DNA from 3 places in the Streptomyces sp. NPDC059957 genome. Region 1 is predicted to be linked to each of the others. Evidence: predicted binding sites of a transcription regulator. Region 1 holds the regulator's gene; each other region holds the start of a gene.

The links. The regulator HrcA, encoded in region 1, represses chaperone genes, less so after heat shock. The targets are predictions, from matches to a motif close to TTNGCACTCNGNNNNNCNGAGTGCNAA.
Region 2: a site for HrcA is predicted at 1,643-1,669, ahead of groL (chaperonin GroEL). Genes of this name have one in related genera too.
Region 3: a site for HrcA is predicted at 1,170-1,196, ahead of groES (co-chaperone GroES). Genes of this name have one in related genera too.

What each region holds. Positions count from the first base shown of each region.
Region 1 covers NZ_JBHWMB010000058.1:11,713-13,978, reverse strand. Annotated here, with positions in the region: gene ACFWBW_RS30635 (MBL fold metallo-hydrolase) at 1-541, opposite strand, end outside; gene hrcA (heat-inducible transcriptional repressor HrcA) at 693-1,709, shown strand; gene dnaJ (molecular chaperone DnaJ) at 1,710-2,266, shown strand, end outside.
Region 2 covers NZ_JBHWMB010000015.1:128,029-130,294, reverse strand. Annotated here, with positions in the region: gene groL (chaperonin GroEL) at 1-1,476, opposite strand, end outside; gene ACFWBW_RS13245 (cold-shock protein) at 1,850-2,056, opposite strand.
Region 3 covers NZ_JBHWMB010000037.1:24,269-26,534, reverse strand. Annotated here, with positions in the region: gene groL (chaperonin GroEL) at 1-581, opposite strand, end outside; gene groES (co-chaperone GroES) at 718-1,026, opposite strand; gene ACFWBW_RS24160 (response regulator transcription factor) at 1,789-2,266, shown strand, end outside.

The DNA.
Region 1 (2,266 bases):
ATTCCTCGACCAGGTCCCCGCAGAAGACCACCTCGCGCGCTCCGGGTACGAAGACGGCCAGATCGTGCCCGGTGTGCCCGGGTCCCACGTTCGCCAGCAGCACCTGCGCCCCGCCCAGGTCGAGCGTCCACTCGCCCGACACCAGGTGCCGGGGGACCACCAGCAGGTCCGCGGCCTCGGCCGCCTCGGCCTCCGCCAGCCCCTGCCGGACCGCGTCCTCGCGCAGCTCCTCCCGGCCCGTCGAGAGCACGGCGTCCAGCCCGACCGGGCCGTAGACCTCCGCCCCCGCGAAGGCCGCACCCCCCAGTACGTGGTCGAAATGTCCGTGTGTGAATGCGAGATGGGTCACGCGGCGGCCCGCCAGCCGCTCCGCCTCGGCCCGCACCAGCGAGCCCTCCCGAAGAGAGGATCCGGGGTCGATCAGGAGGGCCGAATCCTCGCCCACCACCAGTCCCACGGTGCAGTCCCACACCGGCAGCCGCTTGCGTCCGGCTCGACCGGTGAGCCGTTCCCAGCCTGCCTCTTCCCAACGCACGTCCATGCCGCGACGCTACCTTGGCGGGCCGCCCTTGCTACGGGTGTACCAGCCCGCCGTACACTGACCGGGGGATCTCTGGCACTCGAACGCTCAGAGTGCCAGCAGGCAGAGCCTGCCGAAGCCGCGAACGACGGAAACGATGGAGGTGTGCGCGATGCTCAGCGAACGCAGACTCGAAGTGCTGCGCGCCATCGTCCAGGACTACGTCGGGACGGAGGAGCCGGTCGGCTCCAAGGCGCTCACCGAGCGGCACCGGCTCGGCGTCTCGCCCGCCACCGTGCGCAACGACATGGCCGTGCTGGAGGACGAGGGCTACATCGCGCAGCCCCACACCAGCGCCGGCCGGATCCCCACCGACAAGGGCTACCGCCTCTTCGTCGACAGGCTGGCGGGGGTCAAACCGCTGTCGACGCCCGAGCGCCGGGCCATCCAGAACTTCCTCGACGGGGCCGTGGACCTCGACGACGTCGTCGGCCGTACGGTGCGGCTGCTCGCGCAGCTCACCCGGCAGGTCGCCGTCGTCCAGTACCCGTCGCTGACCCGGTCCACCGTCCGGCACGTGGAACTGCTCGCGCTGGCCCCGGCCCGCCTGATGCTCGTCCTCATCACGGACACCGGCCGGGTCGAGCAGCGGCTCGTCGACTGCCAGACCCCCTTCGGGGAGGCCTCGCTCGCGGACCTGCGGGCCCGCCTCAACAGCCGTGTCGTCGGCCGCCGGTTCACCGACGTGCCGCCGCTGGTGCAGGACCTTCCGGAGTCCTTCGAGAACGAGGACCGGGTGACGGTGCGAGCCGTCCTCGACACCCTCCTCGAAACGCTGGTCGAGGAGGCGGAGGAGCGGCTGATGATCGGCGGCACCGCCAACCTCACCCGCTTCGGACACGATTTTCCCCTGACGATCAGGCCGGTGCTCGAAGCGCTGGAGGAGCAGGTCGTGCTCCTCAAGCTGCTGGGCGAGGCCAGTGAGTCGGGAATGGCCGTAAAGATCGGGCATGAGAATGCCTACGAGGGACTGAACTCCACGTCCGTCGTCTCGGTCGGCTACGGTTCGGGCGGCGAAGCAGTCGCCAAACTCGGCGTGGTCGGACCGACCCGCATGGACTACCCCGGAACGATGGGAGCGGTACGCGCAGTGGCACGTTACGTCGGACAGATCCTGGCGGAGTCGTAAGTGGCCACGGACTACTACGCCGTTCTCGGCGTGCGCCGCGACGCATCGCAGGACGAGATCAAGAAGGCATTCCGGCGGCTCGCGCGCGAGCTGCACCCGGATGTGAACCCTGATCCCAAGACGCAAGAGCGTTTCAAGGAGATCAACGCCGCCTACGAGGTCCTCTCGGACCCGCAGAAGAAGCAGGTCTTCGACCTCGGCGGCGACCCGCTGTCCTCCTCGGGCGGCGGCGGGGCCGGCGGCTTCGGAGCGGGTGGCTTCGGCAACTTCTCCGACATCATGGACGCCTTCTTCGGCCAGTCCTCGCAGCGCGGACCGCGCTCGCGGACGCGCCGCGGCCAGGACGCCATGATCCGCCTCGACCTGGAACTGGACGAGGCCGCCTTCGGCACGACCAAGGACATCCAGGTCGACACGGCCGTCGTCTGCACCACCTGCTCCGGCGAAGGCGCCGCCCCCGGCACCTCGGCGCAGACCTGCGACATGTGCCGCGGCCGCGGTGAGGTCTCGCAGGTCACCCGGTCCTTCCTGGGCCAGGTCATGACCTCGCGCCCCTG
Region 2 (2,266 bases), on a different contig from region 1:
GTCGATGATGCCGGCCGCGATCATGTCCACGTACTCGCCGGTCGCGGCGTTCAGGCCCCAACCGATCTGCAGGTTGCGGACCTTCTCCACGACGACGCCACCCTCGAGACCACCGTTGACGGCGATCTGCTTGAGCGGGGCCTCCAGCGCGAGCTTGACGGCGTTGGCGCCGGTCGCCTCGTCGCCGGTGAGCTCGAGCTTCTCGAAGACCGAGGAGGCCTGCAGCAGGGCCACGCCACCACCGGCGACGATGCCCTCTTCGACGGCCGCCTTCGCGTTGCGAACGGCGTCCTCGATGCGGTGCTTGCGCTCCTTGAGCTCGACCTCGGTCGCGGCGCCGGCCTTGATGACCGCGACACCGCCGGCGAGCTTCGCCAGGCGCTCCTGCAGCTTCTCGCGGTCGTAGTCCGAGTCGGAGTTCTCGATCTCGGCGCGGATCTGGTTGACGCGGCCCTGGACCTGGTCGCTGTCACCGGAGCCGTCGACGATGGTCGTCTCGTCCTTGGTGATGACGACCTTGCGGGCGCGGCCGAGCAGGTCGAGACCGGCGTTCTCGAGCTTGAGGCCGACCTCCTCGGAGATGACCGTGCCGCCCGTGAGGATGGCGATGTCGCCGAGCATGGCCTTGCGGCGGTCGCCGAAGCCCGGAGCCTTGACGGCGACGGACTTGAAGGTGCCGCGGATCTTGTTGACGACGAGGGTGGAGAGCGCCTCGCCCTCGACGTCCTCGGCGATGATCAGCAGCGGCTTGCCGGACTGCATGACCTTCTCCAGGAGCGGCAGCAGGTCCTTGACCGAGCCGATCTTGGAGTTGACGATCAGGATGTACGGGTCGTCGAGGGACGACTCCATGCGCTCCATGTCGGTGGCGAAGTACGCCGAGATGTAGCCCTTGTCGAAGCGCATGCCCTCGGTGAGCTCGAGCTCCAGGCCGAAGGTCTGCGACTCCTCGACCGTGATGACGCCTTCCTTGCCGACCTTGTCCATGGCCTCGGCGATGAGCTCGCCGATCTGGGTGTCGGCGGCGGAGATGGAGGCCGTGGAAGCGATCTGCTCCTTGGTCTCGACATCCTTGGCCTGCGCCAGCAGGGCGGCGGAGACGGCCTCGACGGCCTTCTCGATACCGCGCTTGAGGGCCATCGGGTTCGCACCGGCGGCCACGTTGCGCAGGCCCTCGCGGACGAGCGCCTGGGCGAGGACGGTGGCGGTGGTCGTACCGTCGCCGGCGACGTCGTCCGTCTTCTTGGCGACTTCCTTGACCAGCTCGGCGCCGATCTTCTCGTACGGGTCCTCGAGCTCGATCTCCTTGGCGATGGAGACACCATCGTTGGTGATCGTGGGGGCGCCCCACTTCTTCTCAAGGACGACGTTGCGACCCTTGGGGCCAAGGGTGACCTTGACGGCGTCGGCGAGCTGGTTCATGCCTCGCTCGAGACCGCGCCGGGCCTCCTCGTTGAACGCAATGATCTTGGCCATCTGAAGTGGTCCTCCCGGACAGCGGTGGATTGCTCCCGGACCGCGCCCGCGCCCGCGACGGACGGCCTGCGTGCCCGGCGGTTTCTTCCCGCCGGACCCTGCGGGCCTCACTGACCCGGTCCTCGTATAGGTAGCACTCTCACCTGGAGAGTGCTAACGCCAATGATTAGCACTCGACCACCCCGAGTGCAAGCGGCTTCGGGCAACCCGGGATGAACACCCAGGCGCCGCAAGGGCGCCGGAACCGCCACGCACGAGGGGCCCGCATCCCGTGTCCAGGATGTGGGCCCCTCGTACATATGCCGTTGTGCCGTCGTGCGCGGCCGCTGTGCGCGGCCCCGTACGTGTCGGTGGTCGATCGATCGCGTTCGGACTAGCCGGCGGCGAGCTTGACCATGTCCGCCTGCGGACCCTTCTGGCCCTGCGAGATCTCGAACTCGACCCGCTGACCCTCTTCAAGGGTGCGGTACCCGTCCATCTGGATGGCGCTGTAGTGGACGAACACATCCGCACCACCGTCGACCGCGATGAAGCCGTAGCCCTTCTCCGCGTTGAACCACTTGACGGTGCCCTGAGCCATGCCTAACTCCCCTATTACTGGCCCTTGCGCAGGACCGCACTTCGCGGTCCCGGGTCAGAACTTGCGCCGGAACGCCTCGACCGGGGCTGAATGTATCCGCACCGCTGCTGTCTGCAACAGGTCATTCCGACGAGAATTCTGGACACGGCAAAAGATTGAAATAGGGTGAAAACCCGGAATATTCCTGGGCAACTCGGGCCGGGCAAACCA
Region 3 (2,266 bases), on a different contig from region 1:
TCGAAGGCCATGCCCTCGGTGAACTCGAGCTCCAGGCCGAAGGCGTTGGACTCCTCGACGGTGATGACACCGTCCTTGCCGACCTTGTCCATCGCCTCGGCGATGAGGTCACCGACCTGCTGGTCCTGCGCGGAGAGCGCGGCCACGGCGGCGATGTCGGACTTGTCCTCGATCGGACGGGCGGTCGCGAGGAGCTCCTCGGACACGGCCTTGACCGCGGCGTCGATGCCCTTCTTCAGGGCGGCCGGGGAAGCACCCGCGGCGACGTTGCGCAGACCCTCGCGGACCAGCGCCTGCGCCAGGACGGTGGCGGTGGTGGTGCCGTCACCCGCGACGTCGTTGGTCTTGGTCGCGACCTCCTTGACGAGCTGCGCGCCAAGGTTCTCGTACGGGTCGTCGAGCTCGACCTCACGCGCGATGGTGACACCGTCGTTCGTGATGGTGGGAGCGCCGAACTTCTTGTCGATGACGACGTTGCGGCCCTTGGGACCGATCGTCACCTTCACGGTGTCGGCAAGCTTGTTGACGCCACGCTCAAGGGCGCGACGGGCGTCCTCGTCAAACTTGAGAATCTTCGGCATGGGAGCGGTTCAGCCCTCTCGTTGCTATCCCCGGCCGCTCACCGCGACCGCCTGTCAAGAACGAACTACGCCCCTCGCCGCCCGGCATCAGCAGGGGTGACCAGGGGCGTAGCTCAAAGCAAAACTGGAGAAGTGATTACTTCTCGACGATCGCGAGCACGTCGCGGGCCGAGAGGACGAGGTACTCCTCGCCGTTGTACTTCACTTCGGTGCCGCCGTACTTGGAGTACAGGACGACGTCGCCGACGGTGACGTCCAGCGGGAGACGCTGGCCGTCCTCGAAGCGACCCGGACCCACGGCGAGGACGACGCCCTCCTGGGGCTTCTCCTTCGCGGTGTCCGGGATGACCAGGCCAGAGGCCGTGGTCTGCTCGGCGTCGAGCGGCTGGACCACAATGCGGTCCTCGAGCGGCTTGATGGCAACCTTGGAGCTGGTGGTCGTCACGATCTGACCTTCCGCTTCGGAGATCCGGGGTTAATTGTCTGAGGTGGCGACCAGGTCGATCCGTCGTCGCGGGTGCCGGACCTGCCTGTCGCTGTGTTGGCACTCACCAGGGGTGAGTGCCAGACGCGAGACTATTCCGGGGATTAGCACTCGGTCAAGCGGAGTGCCAATACGCGCCGCTGGTTTCGCAGCCGGGGCCGCCTGTGCGGGCCCCGGATCCCGCACCCTCGGGGGCACCCCCGGGCCCCCGAATCCCCCGGCAGCGCTGCCGGGGACCAGTCCCCGGACCCCTGCTCCTCAAACGCCGGAGGGGCTGGGGGTGGCCTGTGTCGGTGCCGGGCGGCGGGTGGGGCCGGGGGCTCCCCTCCCGACCCCGGCCGGGTAGGCCATCGACCCCCGCCCGGGCAAGCATTCACCCCCGGTTGGGGGTGGTCTTCTTTTCGGCCGTCCGGCCAAATCCAGCCCCGCCGACGAGCCCCAGGGGGCCGGGCGCAGCCCGGGGTTCGGCGCTTCAGCCCGTCCGGCGTTTGAGGACCGGGGCAGGGCCGGCCCTGGGAACGGTGGAAGGGCGGGTAGGGGACTTCGCCCCGCAGGGCCGAACCCAGCCGCCACCCGCCCACCGGGCCCACGCCGGGACGGCGGTGGCGGCAGCCCCGACCGGCCGCCACCGGACGGAGTCCGGTGCAGCGGGGCGAAGCCCGCGCAGCGGTGCGAGCTCCGCGTCGAGAAGGGGAGTGGTGCCCGGTATGTGAGGCTTGGGGCATGCGGATCCTGGTCGTCGAAGACGAAGTCAGCCTCGCCGATTCACTGCGGCGCGGCCTCTCCGCCGACGGCCACTGGGTCGACCTCGCCCACGACGGCCACCGCGGCCTGGACCTGGCCCTCACCGGAGGTCCGTACGACGTGGTCCTCCTCGACCTGATGCTCCCCGGCCTCTCGGGCTACGAGATCTGCACCCGGATGCGTTCCCACGGCGTCGCCACCCCCGTGCTGATGCTGACCGCCAGGGACGGCGAGTACGACGAGGCCGAGGGCCTGGACTCGGGCGCGGACGACTACCTGACGAAACCGTTCTCCTTCGTCGTCCTCGCCGCCCGCCTCCGCGCCCTCACCCGCCGCGCCACCGCCGCCGCCGGCGACGCCGACCGGACCGGCGTCCTGCAGGCCGGCGACCTCGTCCTCGATGCCCGCGGCCGCCGCTGCCGCCGCGGCACCCACGAGATCGAGCTGACCGCCCGTG